Regions from separate parts of the Paraburkholderia sp. EG286A genome, predicted to be linked through region 4. Evidence: predicted binding sites of a transcription regulator. Region 4 holds the regulator's gene; each other region holds the start of a gene.
The links. The regulator LexA, encoded in region 4, represses DNA repair genes until DNA is damaged. The targets are predictions, from matches to a motif close to ACTGTATNNNNATACAGT.

Region 1: a site for LexA is predicted at 2,504-2,521, ahead of recA (recombinase RecA). Genes of this name have one in related genera too.
Region 2: a site for LexA is predicted at 2,950-2,967, ahead of dinB (DNA polymerase IV). Genes of this name have one in related genera too.
Region 3: a site for LexA is predicted at 4,059-4,076, ahead of AB4Y35_RS34500 (VRR-NUC domain-containing protein). Genes of this name have one in related genera too.

Annotation. Positions count from the first base shown of each region.
Region 1 covers NZ_JBFRCB010000003.1:1,109,583-1,115,551, reverse strand. The annotation lists gene AB4Y35_RS17880 (sensor histidine kinase N-terminal domain-containing protein) at 1-1,587, opposite strand, end outside; gene AB4Y35_RS17875 (response regulator transcription factor) at 1,600-2,352, opposite strand; gene recA (recombinase RecA) at 2,601-3,677, shown strand; gene recX (recombination regulator RecX) at 3,731-4,618, shown strand; gene AB4Y35_RS17860 (DUF2889 domain-containing protein) at 4,738-5,433, shown strand; gene sucC (ADP-forming succinate--CoA ligase subunit beta) at 5,484-5,969, shown strand, end outside.
Region 2 covers NZ_JBFRCB010000009.1:159,347-165,315, forward strand. The annotation lists gene AB4Y35_RS34240 (M3 family metallopeptidase) at 1-292, shown strand, start outside; gene AB4Y35_RS34245 (amidohydrolase family protein) at 376-1,662, opposite strand; gene dinB (DNA polymerase IV) at 1,768-2,940, opposite strand; gene AB4Y35_RS34255 (aspartate/glutamate racemase family protein) at 3,106-3,813, shown strand; tRNA gene AB4Y35_RS34260 (tRNA-Met) at 3,909-3,985, opposite strand; gene AB4Y35_RS34265 (PadR family transcriptional regulator) at 4,136-4,678, opposite strand; gene AB4Y35_RS34270 (NAD(P)H-dependent flavin oxidoreductase) at 4,867-5,868, shown strand; gene AB4Y35_RS34275 (2-hydroxychromene-2-carboxylate isomerase) at 5,933-5,969, opposite strand, start outside.
Region 3 covers NZ_JBFRCB010000009.1:210,195-216,163, forward strand. The annotation lists gene bamC (outer membrane protein assembly factor BamC) at 1-1,121, opposite strand, end outside; gene AB4Y35_RS34480 (DUF2844 domain-containing protein) at 1,510-1,989, shown strand; gene AB4Y35_RS34485 (DUF3443 family protein) at 1,986-2,558, shown strand; gene AB4Y35_RS34490 (DUF3443 family protein) at 2,555-3,253, shown strand; gene AB4Y35_RS34495 (hypothetical protein) at 3,385-3,963, opposite strand; gene AB4Y35_RS34500 (VRR-NUC domain-containing protein) at 4,084-5,835, shown strand; gene AB4Y35_RS34505 (ATP-dependent DNA helicase) at 5,832-5,969, shown strand, end outside.
Region 4 covers NZ_JBFRCB010000003.1:347,234-353,202, reverse strand. The annotation lists gene AB4Y35_RS14335 (universal stress protein) at 26-496, shown strand; gene AB4Y35_RS14330 (DUF2939 domain-containing protein) at 558-1,241, opposite strand; gene AB4Y35_RS14325 (hypothetical protein) at 1,338-1,715, opposite strand; gene lexA (transcriptional repressor LexA) at 1,785-2,435, opposite strand; gene AB4Y35_RS14315 (sulfate ABC transporter substrate-binding protein) at 2,728-3,786, shown strand; gene cysT (sulfate ABC transporter permease subunit CysT) at 3,913-4,812, shown strand; gene cysW (sulfate ABC transporter permease subunit CysW) at 4,809-5,777, shown strand; gene AB4Y35_RS14300 (sulfate/molybdate ABC transporter ATP-binding protein) at 5,780-5,969, shown strand, end outside.

The DNA.
Region 1 (5,969 bases), 760 kb from region 4:
GTCCTGATAGACGTGATCGTCGATGGCGAGCGTGCCGCCGTGCATCGTGGCGATCTCGCGCACGATCGCGAGCCCGAGCCCGCTGCCTTCACCGTCGCGCCCGAGAATGCGGTAGAAGCGCTCGAGCACGCGCTCGCGCTCGGCGGACGGAATGCCCATGCCCGTGTCTTCCACCTCGAGATGGACCACGCCCGCCGCGGGCTCGGGCCGCACACGCACGGTGATACGCCCGCCCGCGGGCGTATAGCGGATCGCGTTGTCTATGAGGTTCGAGAGCATCTCGCGCAGCATCACCGGGTTGCCGTCCACTTCGACGCGCGCCGCTTCACCATCGCCTTCCTCGCTGCCGCAGGCCGTTTCGGGGCCTTCGTAGCCGAGGTCCATCTGTTTGGCGAGCGCCGGCTGCACCCAGTCGCGCACGGCGTGGCGCGCCACGTCGGCCACGTCCACCGGCGTGAAGACCTGCCCCGACATGCGGTTTTCCGCGCGCGCGAGCGCCAGCAGCTGGGTGACGAGCCGCGCGGCGTGCTCGGAGCTCGTCGCGATCTGCTCGAGCGAGCGGTGCACTTCGGCGGGCGCGTTCTGGCGCAGCGCGAGTTCGGCCTGGGTGCGCAGGCCCGCGAGCGGCGTTTTCATCTGATGCGCGGCGTCGGCGATGAAGCGCTTTTGCAGCTCCATGTTCTGTTCGAGCCGCGTGAGCAGGTCGTTGAACGAGGTGACGAGCGGCTCGATTTCGGGCGGGGCGCGGCGCGCTTCGAGCGGCGATAGATCGTCGGGCCGACGCATGCGGATGTTCGACTGCAGCGCGTGCAGGGGCGCGAGGCCGCGCGAGAGGCCGAACCACACGAGCAGGATCGCGAGCGGCAAGATCACGAACTGCGGCAGGATCACGCCCTTGATGATGTCGTTGGCGAGCTGGCGGCGCTTGTCGAGCGTTTCCGCGACCTGCACGAGCACGGGTTGACCTGACCGATCGCCGGCGCTCGGGTGCGTCGGTTCCACCGTCGTATAGGCCACGCGGATGTCGATGCCATGCAGCGTGTCGTCGCGGAACTCGACGAGGCCCGGCGGCGGGCGGTCGTCGTCGTGCGGCAGCGGCATGTCGCGATCGCCGCCGATCAGCTCGCCGCGGCTGCCGAGCACCTGATAGAACACGCTGTCGACGTTATCGGCGCGCAGGAAGTCGCGCGTGGAGGCGGGCAGCGTCAGCTCGGCCACGCCGTTCACCGGCTGGATCTGGCGCGCGAGCACATAGGCGTCGGTTTCGAGCGCGCGGTCGAAGGGGCCGTTGGCGATCGACTTCGCCACGAGATACGTGACCGCGATGCTCATCGGCCAGAGCAGCAGCAACGGCGCGAGCATCCAGTCGAGAATCTCGCCGAAGAGCGAGCGCGGGCGCGCCTCGGCGGCGGCTTCGGCTTCGTCGGGCGGGGCGAACGGATTGGCGTAGCGGGCGTCGCGCGCGTCGTCGTCGAGGGCGTCGGCCGCGAATGCGGTCGCGCCCGGGGCGCTGTCGCCGGCCGAACCGGCCACGCCTGCGGCGCCCTTGGGCGGCACGGCGCGCGCGATGGGAGGACGCCCGGCCATCGTCGATCCCGCCTACTTGAAGTAGTGGCTGGCCGGCATCGCCGGCGCGGCGTCGGGCGTGCCGGCGGGTGTCTGGCTTGCGCCGGCCTGCGTGTCCTTCGCCTCCTTTTCGAGGCAGTAGCCGAGCCCGCGCACGGTCACGATGCGCACGCCGCCCGCTTCGATTTTCTTGCGCAGCCGGTGCACGTAGACTTCGATGGCGTTGTTGCTGACTTCCTCGCCCCATTCGCACAGGTGGTCGACGAGCTGCTCCTTCGAAACGAGCCGCCCGAGCCGCTGCAGCAGCACTTCGAGCACGCCCAGTTCGCGCGCGGAAAGGTCGAGCACCTGGTCGTTGATGCGCGCAATGCGCCCCACCTGGTCGAACGCCAGCGCGCCATGCCGCACGACGGTCGGGCCGCCGCCCGCGCCGCGCCGCGTGAGCGCACGCACGCGCGCTTCGAGCTCGTTGAGCGCGAAGGGCTTGGCCATGTAGTCGTCGGCGCCGAGGTCGAGGCCTTTGACGCGCTCGTCCACGCTGTCGGCGGCGGTGAGGATCAGCACGGGCAGGTTGGAATTGCGCGCGCGCAAACGGCGCAGCACCTCGAGGCCCGGCATTTTCGGCAGGCCCAGATCGAGGATCAGGAGGTCGAACGACTGCATCGACAAGGCGGTATCGGCATCCACGCCGCTACGCACGTGATCAACGGCATAGCCTGATTGGCGGAGTGATCTCACGAGCCCGTCCGCGAGTATGCTGTCGTCTTCGGCAATGAGGATTCGCATGTTGCGCCAGCGTCGCCTTCGAGGCGTTTTGACCTCGTAGTCAGGCTCGTAACACCCGCGCCGCGCCGCGTCCTTGAAGGCGCGGCCAGGCGACGCGCGGCGGTCTCCCGAAATTCGCGGTTCTGGATCGCCAGAAAGGCTTGCCAAAACCACTGTTTTTTTATACAGTGTCTGCGTTCGTGTGCATTAGCCCGAATGAGGCGTGCGCAAGGTCACGAGACGCCGTTCATCATAGCAAAGGACGATTCATGGAAGATAGCAAGAAAGGCTCGGCTGGGCTGACTGCTGAAAAGAGCAAGGCGCTGGCCGCCGCGCTCGCGCAGATCGAAAAGCAGTTCGGCAAAGGGTCGATCATGCGACTCGGCGACGGCGAAGCGGTCGAGGACATCCAGGTAGTCTCCACCGGTTCGCTCGGCCTCGACATCGCACTCGGCGTGGGCGGTCTGCCGCGCGGCCGGGTGGTCGAGATCTACGGTCCGGAATCGTCGGGCAAGACCACGCTCACGCTGCAGGTGATCGCCGAAATGCAAAAGCTCGGCGGCACGGCGGCGTTCATCGACGCGGAACACGCGCTCGACGTGCAATACGCCGCCAAGCTCGGCGTGAACGTGCCCGAACTGCTCATCTCGCAGCCGGACACGGGTGAGCAGGCGCTCGAAATCACCGACGCGCTGGTACGCTCGGGCTCGATCGACATGATCGTGATCGACTCGGTCGCGGCGCTCGTGCCGAAGGCCGAAATCGAAGGCGAAATGGGCGACTCGCTGCCGGGACTGCAGGCGCGTCTGATGTCGCAGGCGCTGCGCAAGCTCACCGGCACGATCAAGAAGACGAACTGCATGGTGATCTTCATCAACCAGATCCGCATGAAGATCGGTGTGATGTTCGGCAACCCGGAAACCACCACGGGCGGCAACGCGCTCAAGTTCTACTCGTCGGTACGTCTGGACATTCGCCGCATCGGTTCGATCAAGAAGAACGACGAAGTGATCGGCAGCGAAACGCGTGTGAAGGTCGTGAAGAACAAGGTCTCGCCGCCGTTCCGCGAAGCCGTGTTCGACATTCTCTACGGCGAGGGCATCTCGCGTCAGGGCGAAATCGTCGACCTCGGCGTGCAGGCCAAGATCGTCGACAAGGCGGGTGCGTGGTACAGCTACAACGGCGAGCGCATTGGCCAGGGCAAGGACAACGCACGCGAATTCCTGCGCGAGAACGCGGACATTGCTCGCGAGATCGAAAACCGCATCCGCGAATCGCTTGGCGTGAGCACGATGCCGGACGGCGTCAAGGATTCCGGCGAAGTCGAAGTCGCTGACGAAGAATAAGTCCACGAGGCTCTCGTAGATAAGGCAAGCTGATGCGCAAGGGCGGGTCACACATGTCCTCGCCTTCCGGCGAGCAGGCTAACCCGCGAGCGGGTTCGCCTGCGGACAGGGGCGCCGAGCGGCGCTCCGCCGTCAAGCCTGCCGACTCGCGCACGAGCCGCTCAAGCCATTTGAGCCGCGACGCCCAGCCGGGCGATCGCGGCTTTGCGCATTCTGGCGCCGCGTATTCGTCGCCCGCCGATCTCAGCGACGATGGCGGCGCAGTCTTCGAAGTCCCGTTCGAGGCTTTCTTCGGCGGGGCGGATGAAGCGGCGGCAAGCCTGCCGCCAGAACCGCTGTCCGAACCAACATTCAAGCGATCGCGTCGCGCGCCGCTCGAAACAGCGCGCGAATCCAGCGCGCCGCAAGGCGACCAATACGAGCGTAGCTCGGCCAGCCGCGCCGCACGCGCCAGCGAGCGCGAAAAGTCGTCCACGGCGAAGCAGCGCCCCGAGCGCTCCCTCAAGGGCCGCGCGCTCGGCTATCTCTCGCGCCGCGAATACAGCCGCGCCGAACTCTCGCGCAAGCTCATGCCGTACACCGAAGACGCCGACGCACTCGAAGTGCTGCTCGACTCGCTCGAACGCGAGGGCTGGCTCTCCGACGCGCGCTTTGCCGAAAGCGTCGTGCACCGGCGCGCGTCGCGCGTGGGGGCGGGGCGTATCGTCAGCGAACTCAAGCGCCATGCGGTGGGCGAAGCGCTCATCGAAGAGGTGAGCTCGCAACTGCGCGAGACCGAGCTCGTGCGTGCCCGCACGGTCTGGCAGAAGAAGTACGGCCAGTTGCCAGAGACGCCTGCCGAGCGCGCGCGTCAGGCGCGCTTTCTCGCGGCGCGCGGCTTCTCGATGTCGATCATCGGCAAGATCCTCAAGGGAATCGACGAAGACTGGTCCGACAACTGAGCCGGCCGTCTCGAAAAATCCACGCAGGCAAGTCCCCGCCCGGCCTGTGTGTTCGCGGCTGTCTCAAATACCCGGTATGTTAAAATCACGAGGTTTTCCAATCCGGTCTTACCTTTAGCATGCCGCTTTCTCCGCCCGTGCCCCGCCAGTTGCGCCATCAGCGCGCCATCCGGGCGGTTGCCTATGAGCGCGAAGACGGCCTGTGGGACATCGACGCGTGCCTGACCGACCACAAGCCACGCGACGTGCCGCTCGCCGCCGGTGTCCGGCCCAATGGTCTGCCGATCCATGAACTCTGGCTGCGCATTACGATCGATCGCAAGCTCAACGTCGTCGACGCCGAAGCGTCGTCCGACTGGGTGCCTTACGACGGTCAGTGCCAGAACGCCAATCCCGCCTATCGGGCCCTTATCGGGCTCAATCTCCTCGACAATTTCCGCCGTGAAGCGGGCCGGCTCCTCGCCGGCACGGTCGGCTGCACACACCTCACAGAAATGTTGGGCGTTTTGCCGACCGCTGCGATCCAGGCGTTCGTCGGGGCAGTGTGGGACACATCGAATGGCTCGCCGGGTGAAGCGCCCGGACCGGAACTCGGCAAGACCGCCGGAGGCAATGAGGCCGCCGGTGAAAAGCCGCCCTTCCAGCTTGGCCGCTGCCACGCGCTGCGGTTCGACGGGGAGGCGGTGAAGCAGTTTTATCCGCGCTGGTATGGCCATGTGCCGCGTTCAATAGCACGCGGCGCGGAAACCCCCAGCGTGCGCGACAGCCGGAGCCCGGGCCAAGAGGGCAGGGCCGACGCCGTCTCGCATGAATAACAACAGCGGAATCGAAGTTCACTCCAACTCTCAGACTGAAGGAATCACGCATGAAGATTCACGAGTACCAGGGTAAGGAAATCCTGCGGAAATTCGGAGTCGCGGTCCCGCGCGGCATCCCGGTGTTTTCGGTGGATGACGCGGTCAAGGCCGCTCAAGAGCTGGGCGGTCCGGTTTGGGTCGTCAAGGCGCAGATCCACGCTGGCGGCCGCGGCAAGGGCGGTGGCGTGAAGGTGGCCAAGACGATCGAGCAAGTCCGCGAATACGCGAACCAGATCCTCGGCATGCAGCTCGTCACGCACCAGACCGGTCCGGAAGGCCAGAAGGTCAACCGTCTGCTGATCGAAGAAGGCGCCGACATCAAGCAGGAACTGTATGTCAGCCTCGTCGTTGATCGCGTGTCGCAAAAGATCGTTCTGATGGGTTCGAGCGAAGGCGGCATGGACATCGAAGAAGTCGCCGAAAAGCACCCGGAACTGATCCACAAGGTCATCGTCGAGCCGTCGACGGGTCTGCTCGACGCCCAGGCCGACGAC
Region 2 (5,969 bases), on a different contig from region 4:
GCCGAACACGTTCAGCCACATCTTCGCGGGCGGCTACGCAGCCGGCTACTACAGCTACAAGTGGGCCGAAGTGCTTTCCGCCGATGCCTATGCGGCCTTCGAGGAAGCCGCACAAGCCGCGAAGTCGAGCGTGCTCGATGAAGCGACCGGCACGCGCTACCGCAAGGAAATCCTGGAAGTGGGCGGCAGCCGCCCGGCGATGGAATCGTTCAAGGCCTTCCGCGGCCGCGAGCCGAACATCGACGCGCTGCTGCGCCACAACGGCATGGAGCAGCCGCCGTCACAGCAGTGATCACGTGACTCGTTCGTAAGCGATCCGAACGAAAACCGCGCATGGGTGGGCAACCCATGCGCGGTTTTTTATTGCCGCGCCTTTTATCGATGCAGCCTGAAATCGACGCTTTGCGGCCGTCCTTCGAGCGCAAGCGCCGCGCGCTGTGCGGGCTGCCGGCTCACCACCCTGCCCCGGCTCACGACCGCGAGCCGCGCCGCGCGCAGCCGGATCGCCTCGATGGGATCGCGCGCGTCGAGCACCACGAGGTTCGCCGCGCAACCGGGCGCCACGCCGTAGCCTTCGAGGCCGAGGATCGTCGCGGCATTCACGGTCACCGCATCGAAGCAGGCTCGCGAGGCGTCGGTGCCCGTCATTTGCGCGACATGCAGGCCCATGTGCGCGACTTCGAGCATGTCGCCCGAGCCGAAGCTGTACCACGGGTCCATCACGCAGTCGTGGCCGAACGCGACGGTCACGCCTGCCGCCATCAACTCGGGCACGCGCGTCATGCCGCGGCGCTTCGGGTAGGTATCGGCGCGCCCTTGCAGCGTGATATTGATGAGCGGATTCGCAATCGCCGCGACACCCGACTCGCGCATGAGCGGGATCAGCTTGCTCACGTAGTAGTTGTCCATCGAATGCATCGAGGTGAGATGCGAGCCAGTCACGCGCCCATGCAGGCCCAGCCGATGCGTCTGCGCCGCGAGCGTTTCGATGTGGCGCGAGAGCGGGTCGTCGGACTCGTCGCAATGCATGTCCACGCGCAGGCCCTTGTCGGCGGCGAACTCGCAGAGCAGGCGCACCGATTCGGCGCCCTCCGCCATCGTGCGCTCGAAGTGGGGAATGCCACCCACCACGTCCACGCCCATCGCGATCGCGCGCTTGAGATTGTCGAAGGCACCGGGGCTGCGCAATACGCCGTCCTGCGGAAACGCCACGAGCTGGAGATCGAGATACGGCGCGACGCGGCGCTTCACTTCCAGCAGCGCCTCGACCGCGAGCAGCCGTGCGTCGCATACGTCGACGTGCGAGCGGATCGCGAGGAGCCCGCGCGCGACGGCCCAGTCGCAGTACTGCAGCGCGCGTTCGACGAGCGCCTCCTGCGTGAGATGCGGCTTGAGCTCGCCCCATAGCGCGATGCCCTCCAGCAGCGTGCCCGACGCATTCACACGCGGCAGGCCATACGAAAGCGTGGCGTCCATGTGGAAATGCGCATCGACGAACGGCGCGCTCACGAGCGCACCCGCGGCATCGATCTCCTCGCGCGCCGCCGTCGTGAGCTGCGGCTCGACGGCCGTAATGCGCCCGCCCTCGATGCCGATATCCACCGTGGGATACCCGGCGGGATGCGCATGCGCGAGCACCGCGCGGCGAATGATCAGGTCCATCTGCGGCTCCTTGTTCTGGCGTGGCACTTTCGTTAAGACTCGCGTCGATTCTATCGACGCCAGAATGACGCCGCCAGCGGCGTGGCCCGCCTCTACGCGCAGGCGTCAGACGGGCGCGATCGGACCGTCGTCTTCCGCGGGATCGTCGTCGAAGAGTGCGAATTGCCCGCGCAACGCCGGGTTGTCCTCTTCGAGCCGCACGCCCACGCCGAGCAGTCGCACCGCCAGCTTGCGCCGCGCGAGCCCTTTTTCGAGCATCAGCAGAAGGGTGCGCACATCGGCGGCGTCGGCCACACACTCGACCGTCGTACGCTGGAAGTCGGCGAAACGGATCTTCACGAAGAGCTTGCGCACCGCGTGCGCGCAAGCCGCGCGTTCGATGCGCGCGTCGAGCTGCACCGCAAGCCGCTTGAGCTCTTCGCTGCACGCTTCGAGCGTGAGCAGATCGTTCACGTAGGTCGTCTCGACGCTCACCGACTTGCGCTCCTGATCGGCTCGCACAGGCCGGTCGTCCAGGCCGCGCGCGAGTTCGTAGAGCCGCTTGCCGAAGACGCCGAAATGCCGATGCAGATCGAACAACGACCACGTGCGCAGTTGCGCGCAGGTCGTGAGCCCGAGGTTTTCGAGCTTCGCGGCCGTGACCTTGCCGACGCCGTGGATCTTGCGCACGGGCAGCGCGGCGACGAAGGCATCGACTTCAGGCGGGCGCACGACGAAGAGGCCATCGGGCTTGTTCCAGTCCGAGGCGATCTTGGCGATGAACTTGTTGGGCGCGACGCCGGCCGATACCGTCACGCCTACGGTTTCGCGCACGCGCGCGCGTATTTCCTCGGCGATCAGCGTGGCGCTGCCCTTGCAGCGCGAGGCGCGCGTGACGTCGAGATAGGCTTCGTCGAGCGAGAGCGGTTCGACGTCGGGCGTGTAGTCGCGGTAGATCGCCATGATCGCGCGCGAGGCGATGCGGTACTTCTCCATCGCCGTGGGCAGGATCAGCAGCTCGGGACACTTGCGCATGGCGAGCGCCGACGACATCGCCGAATGTATGCCGAAGCGCCGCGCCTCGTAGTTGCAGGTGGCGATCACGCCGCGCTGGTCGGGCCGGCCGCCCACCGCGAGCGGACGGCCGCGCAGTGAGGGGTCGTCGCGCATTTCGACCGACGCATAGAAGCAGTCGCAATCGCAATGGATGATCTTGCGAGCGGCGGCGATAAGTGCGGCGGCGGAGCGCTCCGGGGCGGGCGCAGCCGGCGGCGCGAGGTCGGAAGAAGGCGAGTTCACGGTCTCGATACTGTACAAAAACACAGTACTATTTTCAAGACAAGTGTCCGCGCCCTTTATCGGCTCCCGTACCGCTTCGGATCGGCCAGACCGTCTCTGGACTGCTGGCTGCGCGGGCCTATACTCGTGCGGACTGAACAGGCCACGAGAGCGAGGAACGAATCGATGAAGACGATCGGCGTGATTGGGGGGATGAGCTGGGAATCGTCGGCCGAGTATTACCGGCTGCTGAACCGCCACGCGAAGGCGCGTCTGGGCGGCCATCACAACGCGCGCAGCCTGATGGTGACCGTGGACTTCGCGCAGGTCGAAGCGCTCCAGCGCGCGGGCGACTGGGACGCGCTGGGCGTGCAGATGGCCGAGGCCGCGCAGCAGCTCGAACGCGGCGGCGCCGAGATCGTGCTGCTCGCGACGAATACGATGCACCGCGTGCGCGCGGCGATCGAGGCGACGATCTCGATCCCCTTCCTGCATATCGCGGACCCGACCGGCCAGGCGCTGCGCGCCGCGGGCTTCACGCGGGCGGGCCTGCTCGGCACGCGCTACACGATGGAACAGGACTTCTACGTGGGGCGACTGCGCGAGGCGCACGGCATCGAAGCAATCGTGCCGAACGAACACGATCGCGCGGACGTGCACCGGATCATCTACGACGAACTGTGTCACGGCAACGTGGATGGAGAGTCGCGGCGCGTGTATCAGCGCGTGATCGAAGACCTCGCGGCACGCGGCGCGCAGGCGGTCATTCTCGGCTGCACGGAAATCACGCTGCTGATTGGACAGAACGATTCGGCACTGCCGGTGTTCGACACGACCGCGTTGCACGCGCAGGCCGCGGTGGATTGGGCGATTGGAGGCGAGGCAGGTGCCTAGCGATGGCGCTCGTTGCAGCTTCGAGCCGCAGAAAACAAAAAACCCGCTCAGAGCGGGTTCATTGTTTGGCACGAGGCCTTGCTGCTTAAGACGTTTGGTTGCGGGGGTAGGATTTGAACCTACGACCTTCGGGTTATGAGCCCGACGAGCTGCCAGACTGCTCCACCCCGCGTCCGTCAGAGAAAAGAATTATAGGGTGCCTCGATCACTCCGTCAAGCGTCTTTTTCACACGACTGAAACATCACGCATTCGGACATCGTCGAGCCGGCGATCGTGACGCGAATCTCAAAGCGAGAATTACTTCGGACAACCTGGCACATTTCACTGTGCCTGCGGGGGTTCCACCAGCGTGCGCACCTCTTCCGCCCACGCAAGCCACATCTCCTGCGTATGGATGCCCGCCTTGAGGATCGCGTACTGCAACTGCTGCCCGCGCGTGAGCGATGCCGCGCCAAAATCGCGCTGCTCGATCTCCCGATAGGTCGCGAGCCGCGCACGATTTTCTTCGATGAGCCGCGCGAGTTCCTCGGCGAGGCCGAGCGGCCCGATCACGGCATCGGCGCGCAGCTTGAGCAGAAACACGTTGCGCGAATCGAGGTCGAGCGCGGTCTCGCGCACCCAGCGCGCCACTTCATCCCGCCCGACCGGCAACACGCAATACACCTTCTTGCGCGACGCGGCGGCCGTCTCGTCCTCGATGACCGACACCCACCCCGCGTCGACCATGCGGCCCAGTTCGCGATAGATCTGCTGATGGGTGGCGTGCCAGAAGTAGCCGATCGCGCGATCGAAGCGGCGCGCGAGGTCGTAGCCCGATGAAGGCTTTTCCAGCAAGGCGATGAGGATGGCATGCGGCGTCGACATGCGGCGATTCTAAACCACGCCCCGCCCGATACCGGATCTGTTGCGGAGCGAATTTTCCCACTATGCAACTGGTTGCATAGTTTCGGCGGCTTTGCTATGTTTGAGCCTGCCAGCCGGCGCGTACGCCGGCGCATCGAATCACGCGACGGCAGCCGCACCCGGCGGCCGCCCCAGTCCAGGAGATATGGATGTCCCTTCCCGCCGTGCTGCGCCGCGGCCTGTCGATTCCGGTCGTCGGCTCGCCCCTCTTCATCATTTCGAATCCCGATCTCGTGATCGCCCAGTGCAAGGCAGGCGTCGTCGGTTCGTTCCCCGCACTCAACGCGCGCCCCGAGCACGTGCTCGGTGAATGGCTCGACCGCATCACCACCGAACTCGCCGAGTACAACGCGAAGCATCCGGACGCCCCGGCGGCGCCGTTCGCCGTCAACCAGATCGTCCACAAGTCGAACGACCGCCTCGAGCACGACCTTGGTGTGTGCGCCCAATACAAGGTGCCGATCGTCATCACGTCGCTCGGCGCGCGCGAAGAGGTCAACCACGCGATCCACGCATGGGGCGGCATCGTGCTGCACGACGTCATCAACAACACGTTCGCGAAGAAGGCCATCGAGAAAGGCGCGGACGGCCTCATCGCCGTGGCCGCCGGTGCGGGCGGCCACGCGGGCACGCTCTCGCCGTTCGCCCTCATCCACGAGATTCGCGAATGGTTCGACGGCCCGCTGCTGCTGTCGGGCGCGATCGGCAACGGCAACGCAATTCTCGCGGCGCAGGCGGCGGGCGCCGATCTCGCCTATATCGGCTCGGCGTTCATCGCCACGCACGAAGCGAATGCCGTCGACGCCTACAAGCAAATGATCGTCGAAGGCGGCGCGGGCGATATCGTCTACTCGAATCTCTTCACGGGCGTGCACGGCAACTATCTGCGCCAGAGCATCGTGGCGAGCGGCCTCGATCCGGAAGCGCTGCCGCAGTCGGATCCGTCGGCGATGAATTTCGGCTCGACGCGCGTGAAGCCGTGGAAGGACATCTGGGGCTCGGGCCAGGGCATCGGCGCGGTGAAGAGCGTCGTGCCTGCGGCTGAACTCGTCGCGCGTTTGCAGCGCGAATACGAGGCGGCGCGCGTGCGTCTGGGCGTGGTCGCCACGCCGCAAGCCGAGGAACAAACGGTGGAACAAGCCGCGCTCTGATGCGCGGCGCGAGGCGGGAGCGATCATGCCGCGCCCGCCTCGCCTCGTGCTGCAGCGCCGCGTTTTATGCGTGCGACTTCACACGCGCGATTTCCTCTTCG
Region 3 (5,969 bases), on a different contig from region 4:
TTGAGCTTGTACTGCTTCGCGGTCTTTTCCTTGCGGCCGTGGAAGATCTGGTTCCAGAAGCCCTGCTCGTCCGAGCTGTGGTCCTTCGGATCGACGTAGCGCACGTAGTAGATGCCCTTCGTGCGGTCGCGATCGTCCACCGTGAAGTTCGCGCGATCGAGCGCGATGCCCACGCGCACCCACGCGCGGTCGTACGGCTCGCCGAGCGTGAGCTCCGACGAGGTGTACTGGCCCGAAGTGCCCTGCGCGTTCGACGAGCCGCTGCCCGATTGCTGGCCCACGGCTGCGACGTTCTGCGCGGCCATGGCGGCCGCAGCGGCGTCCGGAGCCTTCGACTTCGCGTCGGTGCCCTTGCTGTTGGCCTTGGCGTCGGCTTCGGCCGCGACCTGCGCGTCGGGCACACCCGGCTTCGCGTTCGCGAGCGTCATCATGAGGCGCTTGAGGTATTCGGCTTCGAGCGCGGGATCGTTGGGCTTCGGCACCCACTTGCTGGTGTCGTTGTTGGTGCCCGAGAGCTGTTCGCTCAGACCCTTCTGGCTGATGAACACATAGGTGCCGCCAGTGGGCGACGTTTCGAGGCGCGTGCGGTACTTGTTACGCTCGGCGGTCACGTACGAGTTGCCAGTGGCCCACGAGAGCGTGTTGCGGATGAGGCCGTCGCTGATCTTCGGATGGGTTTCGTTCCAGTCCGTTTCCATCACGCCCTTGTCGCGCTGGTCGACCACGAGCAGGAAGCCCTGTTCCTGCCAGAAGCGGCGCACTTGCGCCCAGACCTGGTCGGGCGTGCGGCTGTCGATCACGAGCCAGCTCTCCGTGCCGTCACGCTGGATATGCATGCCCGGCACCTGCGGAACCACCTGGGCCTCGTCGGACTGCGGCGCGGCGGCCTGGGTCTGCTTGAGGGAAGACAGCGAGGTTTCGCCGCCCTGCGGCGCGAGCGAGCGCTGGTCGGACGCTTCGTCGAGCATGTTCGGCGGCACAGCGAGCGAGGACTGCTTCGCCTTGGCGTCACTACGGTAATCGATCTTGCCCGGCGTCGGCGAGCTGCAGCCGGCGACCAGCCCGCCCGCCATCAGAAGCGCGAGTGCGCGTGCGGCAAGACGTTGATGAAAATCACTCATGTTCGGGTAATCCCTTCGGCTACGCCACGGCCAGTTTCCGTGGATCAACCAAACATTTTACCGGTCCGGCGGCCCGCTGTGCAAAAACCACGGGGTGGCACGCGATCCAGGCCCGGTATCCGCCGCGGCGACGCGCACCGAACCGCGCTCGCGGCTCCCCAAACCGACCGCACCGTAACATTCATCGACATTCGATCCGGCGCAGCCAACCTGCTGAAAAGCCGCCAATTTCCTTTTGGATCAATGCATTAACTCCGCTCCACGCCAAAACGTTGCTTTGCGCTATGCCGCCCTCCCACTCCGGGACGCTCGCAAGAACGACCCTGGTGCTAATTTCATTTCGAAATCTCAAAAAAAAGATTCATAAAAAGCAGGACCGGAGAGCGTCATGAAAACTTGCAATCTCACCCAGGCGGGCCGCGCCGCAGCCTTCGCCTGCGCGCTCAGTTGCCTCGGCTTCACCGCCGCCGTGCCGGCCCGCGCCGCGCTCGGCGACACCGCAGCCGTGCCGGCCGGCGCCGCCCTGCGCAGCGTCGGTGGCGGCGCCGGCCGCGTCGTCAGTTACGTCGACGACAACGGCACGACCATCAACGCCTATGTGGGCAGCGCGACCGGGACGGTCTTCGCGTACACGTGGCAGGGGCCGGCTCAGCCCAACGTGGAGGCGCTGCTGGGCCGTTACGCAGCCGACTGGCGCAGCGCCGCCGCGGCGCTTCACGCCACAGGCCGCAACGGCCTGCATGCCGCGCGCGTGGACGGCGCTCAGGTCGTGGTCGAGACGGCCGGCGGCCATATGCGCGCCTACGCGGGACGGGCATGGCTGCCCGCCGCGCTGCCCGCGGGCGTGAGCGCCGGGGATCTCCAATGAAAGCCCGCCCTCCGCGCCTCGCCCCCCACGCCCTCCTCGCACTCCTCCCGCTTTGCGCCGCGCTCACGGCTTGCGGTGGCGGCGATGCCGGAACAGCGTCCGCGACCACCGGCGCCACGGCACCCGCCAGCGTCCCGGGTGTCGCAAGCGCGCCGTCGACCACCGGCACGAGCGGCACCGTGCCGCAATCGACCACGCCCAATGTCGTGGCCGTCACGGTCGGCCCGACGCCCACCTCGACGCGCAACATGCTGATGACGAGCGTCACGGTCTGCGTGCCGGGCACCGCGGACTGCGCGAGCGTCGACCACGTCCAGGTCGATACTGGCTCGCAGGGCCTGCGCCTGCTCGCTTCGGCGCTGCCGGCGGGCTTCGCGCTGCCCGCCGTGCCAGCCGGCGCGGGGGCCGACATCGCCGGCGAATGCGCCGTGTTCGGCACGGGCTACACGTGGGGCGCGGTGCGCAGCGCCGACGTGAAGCTCGCGGGCGAAATCGCCGCCGCGCTGCCGATCCAGGTGATCGCCGACCCGGCCGTGCCGGCCGCGGCGCCGGCAGCGGCCTCGCGATGAACAGCGCCGCCACGCTGCGCTCGAACGGCATCCTCGGCGTAGGGCCGTTCAGCGCCGATTGCGGCGTGTCCTGCGTCAGGGCGGCAGTCACGCCGTGGTACTACGCGTGCCCCGCGAGCGGCTGCACGGCGAGCATGCAACCGCTTGCGCAACAGGTCAGCAACCCGGTGGCGGGCTTCGCCACCGACAACAACGGCGTGATCATCGACTTGCCGGCGCTGGCCGACAGCGGCGCGTCCGGGCTGACCGGGTCGATGATCTTCGGCATCGGCACGCAGGCGAACAACGCGCTCGGCAGTGCAACCGTGCTGCGCGCGAACTCGGGCACGGGCTATGTGAAGACGACGACATCGGACGGCACCGTCTACTCGCTGAGCTATCTCGACACGGGCTCGAACGCGCTGTACTTCAACAGCCCGACGATGACGCGCTGCGGCTTCTGGTATTGCCCGAGTTCGCCTGTCAGCCTCGGCGCGACGATAGCCGGCATCGACGGCGTGGGCGCTCCCGTGACCTTCGCGGTCGCGAGCTCGACGACGCTGCTCGCCACCGGCAACTGGGCCTTCAGCAATCTCGCGGGCTACAACGGTCGCGCGTTCGGCTGGGGACTGCCGTTCTTCTTCGGGAGGCGCGTGTTCACGGCGATCGCCTCGCAGGCCACGCCTGCAGGCAGCGGACCATTCTTCGCGTTCTGAGCGCGCCGGCGGCCGCCTACGTCTCATCAGTCACAAACGACGAAGGCCTCCTGGGAGGCCTTCATGAGCGCGGATTGCGCCAGCGACGGGTGCCGCCGCAGCCGCGCCACGGCGAGCCGCGTGCGTTCGATTTAGTCGTTCGCGGCGTTCGGGTCGGGCGTGGTCTTCGCGAGTTTCGGCGGTGCGAGCCAGCGGAACGTCGCGAGGCCCGATTCGTTGAAGGTGCACTCCGCAGCCGCCGGCGTGACCGCGGCCTTCTTGATGCCGAGCTTTGCGGCCAGCAGCGCGACCGGCGTAGTCGGCTTGCCCTCCGCCGCGCCGCCCTGGGCGACCGGAGCGGTGGGAACCGAAATCGTGCCGGGCAGCGCTGCCGCCTGCACCGTCGGCGCCGTAACCGTGGTCGCCTCGTTGGCGCCCTGCGCCGCGGTGGACGACGCTGCCGATGCGGCCGAAGCCGCCGAGGCAGACGGCGCCGATGCGGCCACGGCGGCCGACGCCGCGCCGTTCTCGAGGCGCCCTTCGACCACCACGCGGGCGCCGCGATACGTCGTCGCGCTATGCGTGACTTTGAGGTCGCCGAGCGTCGTCTCGGCAAGGCGGCTACGCATCGCCTCTTCGCAAGCGCTGGTGTTGCGGTACTGCGCCGCGCATCCCGCGAGCAGGGTGACGGCGGCCGCGAGGCCGGCTAAGCATGCGTTACGTTTGTTCATCGCTCATCCGATTTTCAGGCTGCGGCAATTGTAGCGTACGGGGCGGGGAATCCCTGACGGCGCTCGCGCTCACGCGCGACCCTGCTATCATCGCCGCTGTATATCCATACAGTGCCGCGCGTGCTTCCCGACTCTCCCGATCCGTTCTACTACCTCGCCAACTTCGAGCGTGCGCTAGCGTGGCTCGACACGCGCTGCGCCGACCTGTTCGACGACGCCGAGCGCCGCTTCGCCGACGATTTCGCCCAGATGCCGCAGGCGTCGCGCGCGCTCTTCGTGCGCATGCTGATGCGCAAGGGACCCCATTTCCGCGCGAGCCGTCTCGCGTACGACGAGATCGGCTGCCCGCGCGCGGCGGCGGCACCGCTCGTCGCGGCGGGCTGGCTCGACGACGCACCCGCGCTCGATCTCGACGCGCTCGCCGCGCTGGTCACGAAAGCCGAACTGCAGACGCTCGCCCCGCGCCTCGGCATCGCGCTCGAAGCGCGCGCCACACGCTCGGCGACGCTCGAGGCGCTCGATGCACACTATGCCGCCGCACCCGAGCCGCGCGACTGGCATGCGTGGTTCCCGGCCTCGCCCGACACCGTGCTGCGGTTCGCGAGCGCCCCGCTCTGCGAGCGCCTGCGCCTGATGTTCTTCGGCAACCTGCATCAGGACTGGTCGGAGTTCGTGCTCGCCGACCTCGGCGTCTTTCGCTACGAAAGCGTGCCCTTCGATCGTGCCTCGCGCGCGTTCCAGCGCCGCGAGGACATCGACGCGTATCTGGCGCTGCGCGATTGCCGCGACGGACTCGAGAGCGGCGCGGGGACCCAGGACTTCGACGCTGCCGCCGCCATCGGCGCAACCCTCGAAGCGCTCGACACGCTGGCGCCGCGCACGCAAGCCAACGCGTGGCTGCGCGCTCGCCACGACAAGCTGCGTCACGCCGCGGGGCTCGCAGCCGAGCGCGCGGGCGAAGCCGAACTCGCGTGGCGCGCTTATCTCGACTGCGGTCATCCTGAATCGCGCTATCGCCGCGTGCGCGTGCTCGAACAGCTGAACCGCCGCGAGGAAGCGCTGGCGCTGGCGCAGACCATTGCCGATACGCCCGCGAACGAAGAAGAAGCGCAGCGCGCGGCACGCACACTCGGGCGTCTCGCCCGCACGCGGGCGAAGTCGAAGACGAGCGCGGAGCCGGGGTTCGCGCAGCTCGAACTCTCGCTGCCCGCGGCGCCCGGCGCGCTGCGCGTCGAGGAAGCCGCCCGCATCGCGCTCGCCACGCCGCAAGCGCCCGTGTTCTATGTCGAGAACACGCTGATCAACGCGCTCTTCGGCCTGCTCTGTTGGCCCGCGCTGTTCGCGCCGCTGCCGGGCGCGTTCTTCCATCCGTTCCAGCGCGGCCCCGCCGACCTTCACGCCCCCGACTTCGTCGCACGCCGTGCCTCGCAGTTCGACGCCTGTCTCGCCGAACTCGAAACGCACGCCTACCGCGACTCGATTCTGCGGCGCTACGCGGAAAAATCCGGCACCCAGTCGCCGTTCGTCGCCTGGCCCGCGTTGAGCGACGAACTGCTCACGCTCGCCCTCGACTGCTTCCCCGCCGCCCATCTGCGCCTGTGGTTCGAGCGGCTGCTGCGCGAACCCGTTGCCAACCGTTCGGGGCTGCCCGATCTCGTACGCTTCTGGCCGCACGAGCGGCGCTACGAACTGATCGAGGTGAAAGGCCCCGGCGACCGTTTGCAGGACAACCAGCGCCGTTGGCTTGCCTATTGCGTGCAGCACGGCATGCCGGTTTCCGTGTTGCAGGTGCGCTGGCCCCACCTGCCCGACCCAGCCAACGAAGCCGATGAAGCCGACGACAGCGCCGCCCAGGCGCTGCCCGCGCCATGAGCTACACAGTAGCCGTGCGCACGCTGTGCGAGTTCACCGCGAAGCGCGGCGACCTCGACTTGCGCTTCACGCCTTCGCCCGACGCCAGCGATGGCCGCGCCGGCCACGCGGCCATCGCCGCGCGCCGCCCGCCC
Region 4 (5,969 bases):
ATCACGCGGGCGGGGAGAAGCGATCATGGCGAGCTATAAAAAAATTCTGCTCTGTTACGACGGCTCGCGCGAAGGCCGCAAGGCACTGCGTTGCGGCGCCGATCTTGCACTCGATCTGCAAGCCGAGACGCATTTGCTCTCGGTCGTCGACATGCGTTCGACGATCGCCCAGAGCGCCGGCCTGTTGACCGACGTGGCCTGCGGCCGCTTCGAAGAAACGGCGCGCGAGATCCTTCAGGAAGGCGTGGACTGGCTAACCGAGCGCGGCGTGCGCGCTCAGGGGCATTTCGCGTTCGGTCATCCGATCGACGAAATCGCGAATCTGGCCAACGAGCTGAATGCCGACCTCGTGGTGGTGGGCCACCGCTGCCGCACGGGGCTCTCGCGCTGGTGGATGGGCGCGGGCAACACGCCGCTGCTCGACCGCGTCTCGTGCAGCATTCTCGTGGCGTGTTCGTCGGCGGCTGAGGAAAAGCAGCAGCAAGCCGCCGCATAGCGGATCAAGCGGGCCGGTTCGTAGAGAACCGGCCTGGCTCGGCTGTCATTGCCGGTCTGTCTCAGTTCGAGACGTTGCCTTCGTCGAGCTCGACGGCCGAGAGCTTCCACGAGAAGAGCCCGTGACGCTGCAGGATGGCGGCGTAGTGCTCGCCCGTACTGTCGCGGTCCCACGTGAGCGCGAACTCGTTGAGGCCGCGATAGCCGGCCGTGGTCACTGGCCGGGCCTCGGGCGCGGGATTGCCGGATGCCGCCGGGGCCGGTGGCGCGGCAGAGGCGGGTGCCGATTGCGCCGGTTCCGCCGATTGCGTGGATGGCGCGCCGGATTCCGCCGGTGGCGGCGCGTGCGGCCGGTCGCCGGGCTTGCCCGTCGGCGGCATGCCATCGAGCAGGGCGGCCACGCCTTCCGGTGTGGCGTAGGCATCGACGAGCGGACTAATCAATGCCGCGCCAATCACGGCGCCGAGGATCAGCAGCGGATTGCTGCTGTGCTGCCCCTCGACGCGCCGATGCAGCATCTCGCCCACCTGCTGTTTCAGGCTCAGGCGCAGCGCAGGGTAATCGACGTACTCGTTGAGCGCGACGGCGTCACGCGCGTCGGCGGCGGCTTTCATGTGCTTCACCGCGATATAGGGCGACGCATAGGCGTAGCCGATCGCGGCAACCACCATTGCGACGGCAACCGTGATCGCAACGGGTTTCTTCCAGCCTTGGGTCTTACGCGGGGTAGAGAGAGATTCCGTCATCGGCATAGGGCAAATCGTTCAAACACGATGTTGACCGCAAACCAGGCGAAACGATCCCGCCCGTAACCTCTTCTCACATTTAAGCCGTGTTGCCGCTTACTTCGCGAGCGCCGCGGGCAGGTCGCTGTGCTGCTCGGCGATGCAGCGGTCGATCGCGCGGCAAACCGCGTCGACCGTGCCGACGAGGATGAGCCGCGACGGGCCCTGATAGACGCGCACGGGCGCGCGGCGCATGGGCTGTTCGGTGTTGAGCGTGCTGTTGAGCGACACGCGCGCAAACGCGGGCTGGGCCGAGGGCAGCACGGGCAGGTCGGCCGTGCTGGCCGCCACCATCTCTGGCGAGTCTTCGAAAAGCGAGCCGCTCAGCGCGGCAGCCGAACCGCGCACTTCGCGGACCGCGCACGAGGCGATTCCACGGAGATGGCGAAGACGGCCGAATTGGCGGAAGGGCAGCAGGCGGGCAAGGCGTTCCATGACTCTCTCCAGGTAGTGCGCAGACGGTGCGTGCGCAAACTCTGCGTGAACTGCGCGCAGACGGATTGCTTAGAATTCGGTGGGGCGGATCAGGCCGACCGCAATGCCTTCGAGCGCGAATTCCGCGCTGCCGGCCTCGACAAAAATATTGTCGTAGTCGGGGTTCTCGGCGATCAGCTCGAGCCCGTTCGGACGGCGCTTCAGGCGCTTCACGGTGACGTCGTCGCCAAGGCGCGCCACGATGATCTGGCCGTCTTTCGCTTCGGCCTTCTTCTGCACGGCGAGCAGGTCGCCGTCGAGGATGCCGGCGTCGCGCATGGACAGGCCGCGCACCTTCAGGAGGTAGTCGGGGCGGCTCGAGAAGAGCGCCGGGTCGCACATGTAGTTCTGCGAGATGTGCTCCTGCGCGAGGATCGGGCTACCCGCCGCGACGCGCCCGACGAGCGGCAGCGAGAGCTGCATGATGCTCGGGTGCGGGAGCGTGAACTGGTGCGGCAGGTCGTCGGGCCCCGGCACGAGGCGGATGCCGCGCGAGGCGCCCGCAGCCAGTTCGATCACGCCCTTGCGCGCGAGCGCACGCAGATGCTCCTCCGCGGAGTTGGCCGAGCTGAAGCCGAGTTCCGCCGCGATCTCGGCACGCGTGGGCGGGAAGCCCGTGCGTTCGATGGCCCGGCGAACCAGATCGAAAACCTGCTGCTGTCGTGCGGTGAGTTTGGTCATGGCGCCACTGTATGTTTGAACAGGTAACTGTATTTTTATACAGTACTCGCCACTTTTCAAGTGTTACTTGAAGTTCATCGACTGAGCGTTGCCATCAGGCCGCTTTCCCGTGTTTGCGCGGATGAAACCGCGCTCCAGCAGCGACTTCCTCTGTCCTTACCACTTTTGCGTATTAAAAAATGAAAAAACATCATTTTTAATAATGTAAGCGGATCGCTAGACTGGCCTCCATCGTTAGCTGCAACTCAACAATGAGCGCAAACGAGCACACACGAGAACGGAGAACAGATAGATGGGCACGACACATACGGGGCGCGCGGGCTGGCTGAAAACACTGGCGGCAAAACTGGTCATCGGCGTTGTGCCGCTCGTCGGGGTCACGGCGATGGCGGCCATGACGCCCATCGCCGCTCACGCGGATACCTCGCTGCTCAACGTCTCCTACGATCCGACGCGCGAGCTGTACCAGGACATCAACGAAGCCTTCATCAAGCAGTGGAAGGCGAAGACGGGCGAAACGCTCACCATCAAGCAGTCGCATGGCGGCTCGGGCGCACAGGCGCGCTCGGTGCTCGACGGCCTGCAGGCCGACGTCGTGACGCTCGCGCTGGCATGGGACATCGACGCGCTCGCCAACAAGGGCATCGTCGCGAAGGACTGGCAAAAGCGTCTGCCCGACAACGCCTCGCCGTACACGTCGACCATCGTGTTCCTCGTGCGCAAGGGCAACCCCAAGCACATCAAGGACTGGGACGATCTGACCAAACCGGGCGTCTCGATCGTCACGCCGAATCCGAAGACCTCGGGTGGCGCGCGCTGGAACTATCTCGCGGCGTGGGCGTATGCGTTGCACCAGCCGGGCGGCAGCGAGCAGAAGGCGAAGGACTTCGTCACGAAGCTCTACAAGAACGCGGGCGTGCTCGATTCGGGCGCACGCGGCGCGACGACGAGCTTCGTGCAGCGCGGCATCGGCGATGTGCTGATTGCATGGGAGAACGAAGCATTCCTCTCGCTCAAGGAATTCGGCCCGGACAAGTTCGAGATCGTGGTGCCCTCCGTGAGCATTCTGGCTGAGCCGCCGGTCGCCGTGGTGGACAAGGTCGTCGACAAGAAGGGCACGCGCAAGGAGGCCGAGGCCTACCTGCAGTTCCTCTATAGCGAAGAGGGCCAGGAGATCGCCGCGAAGAACTTCTACCGTCCGCGTTCGGACAAGGTCCCGGCGGCGCTCACGGCGAAGTTTCCGAAGCTCAAGCTCTACACGGTCGACGACACCTTCGGCGGCTGGCCCAACGCGCAGAAGACGCATTTCGCAGATGGCGGCGTGTTCGATTCGATCTACCAGCCGCAGTAAAGTTGTCAGGCAGTACGCGGTCCGCATAACGACGTGACCGCATAACAACGAAGCGCGCCTACGGGCGCGCTTTTCGGCGCGAATTGGCAACGCACGAATCGCGCAACCCATGTCTGGACGATGAGCATGACAACGTTTCGATTGCGCAAGCCCAGTGCGCTGCCTGGCTTCGGCTTGACGCTCGGCATCACGGTGGCTTACCTGAGCCTCGTGGTGCTCATTCCGCTTGCCGCCACCTTTCTCAAGACGGCGACACTCGACTGGAGCCAGTTCGTGCGCGCCGTGTGGTCGCCGCGCGTGATCGCGTCGTACCGGCTCACGTTCAGCGCCGCGCTCGGCGGGGCACTGATCAATGCGGTATTCGGCTTCCTGCTCGCGTGGGTGCTCGTGCGCTATACGTTCCCGTTCAAACGGGTGATCGATGCGCTCGTCGATCTGCCGTTCGCATTGCCCACTTCCGTGGCGGGCATTTCACTCGCCGCCGTGTATGCGGGCAACGGCTGGATCGGCCAGTTCCTGCAGCCGCTCGGTCTGAAGATCGCCTTCACGCCGCTCGGCGTGCTCGTGGCGCTGACCTTCATCGGCTTGCCGTTCGTCGTGCGCACGGTGCAGCCGGTGCTCGAGGACTTCGAGCGCGAACAGGAAGAGGCCGCCGCGTGCCTCGGCGCCTCGCGCTGGCTCACGTTCCGCCGGGTCGTGCTGCCCGCGGTGCTGCCGGCGCTCCTCACCGGCTTCGCGCTCGCGTTCGCGCGTGCGCTGGGCGAGTACGGCTCGGTCATCTTCATCGCCGGCAACGTGCCGATGAAGTCGGAGATCACGTCGCTGCTCATCATCACGAAGCTCGAGCAATATGACTATGCGGGCGCGACGGCACTCGCCGTAATGATGCTCTGCGTGTCGTTCGTCATGCTGTTCCTCATCAATTCGCTGCAGTGGTATTTGCAGCGCCGCACGAGCCGCGGCGTCTCGGGCGGCAGCACGCCGAATGCCGTGGTGGGCGCTACCGTCGCGGGAGGTGCGCAATGAGCACGCTGCCGCAACAACGCAGCACGCGCCGTCCCGACCCGGTCACCGAATCAGCGTGGGTGCGCTGGCTGCTGACTGGCATCGCGCTCGCGTTTCTCGCACTGTTTCTCGTGGTGCCGCTCGTCGCCGTGTTCTGGCAGGCGCTGTCGAAGGGCATTGGCTTTTACTTCACGTCGCTCGTCGATCCCGACGCGCTCGCCGCGATCAGGCTCACGCTCATCACGGCGGCGATCGCGGTGCCGTTGAATCTGGCGTTCGGCCTCGCGGCTTCGTGGGCGATCGCGAAGTTCGAGTTTCGCGGCAAGGCGCTGCTGACCACGCTGATCGACCTGCCGTTTTCGGTTTCGCCCGTGATTTCGGGGCTCATCTACGTGCTGCTGTTCGGTGCGCAGGGCTGGCTCGGGCCGTGGCTCGAAGACCACGACGTGCAGATCATCTTCGCGGTGCCGGGCATCGTGCTCGCCACGATCTTCGTGACGTTCCCGTTCGTCGCGCGCGAGCTGATTCCGCTGATGCAGGCGCAGGGCAACGACGAGGAAGAGGCCGCCCACGTGCTGGGCGCCTCGGGCTGGCAGATGTTCCGCCGCGTGACGCTGCCCAATATCCGCTGGGGCCTGCTGTACGGCGTGATTCTCTGCAATGCGCGCGCGATGGGCGAGTTCGGCGCGGTTTCGGTGGTGTCGGGCCATATTCGCGGCCAGACCGACACGATGCCGCTGCACGTCGAGATCCTTTACAACGAGTACAACTTCGCGGCGGCGTTTGCCGTGGCATCGCTGCTCGCGTTGCTCGCGCTCGTCACGCTCGGCCTGAAGCTGCTCGCGGAGCGCCGCCTTTCGTCGGAACTGCGCGGCGCGGACGAGATTCCCGCCTACGCCGGCCCGCAACCCGTGGCCGCGCAACACGTCTCACAACACGCAGCGCCTCGCGCCGTGCGCCAACCGATTCAAGCAGGGGAGCAGTAAACATGGGCATCACCGTCAGCAATCTGCATAAGCGCTTCGGCGACTTCACCGCCCTCGACAACGTCTCGCTCGACTTTCCGCCGGGCGAACTGGTTGCACTGCTCGGACCTTCGGGTTGTGGCAAGACCACGCTCCTGCGCGTGATCGCGGGCCTCGAATACGCCGACGCGGGCCAGGTCGTGCTGCAAGGCC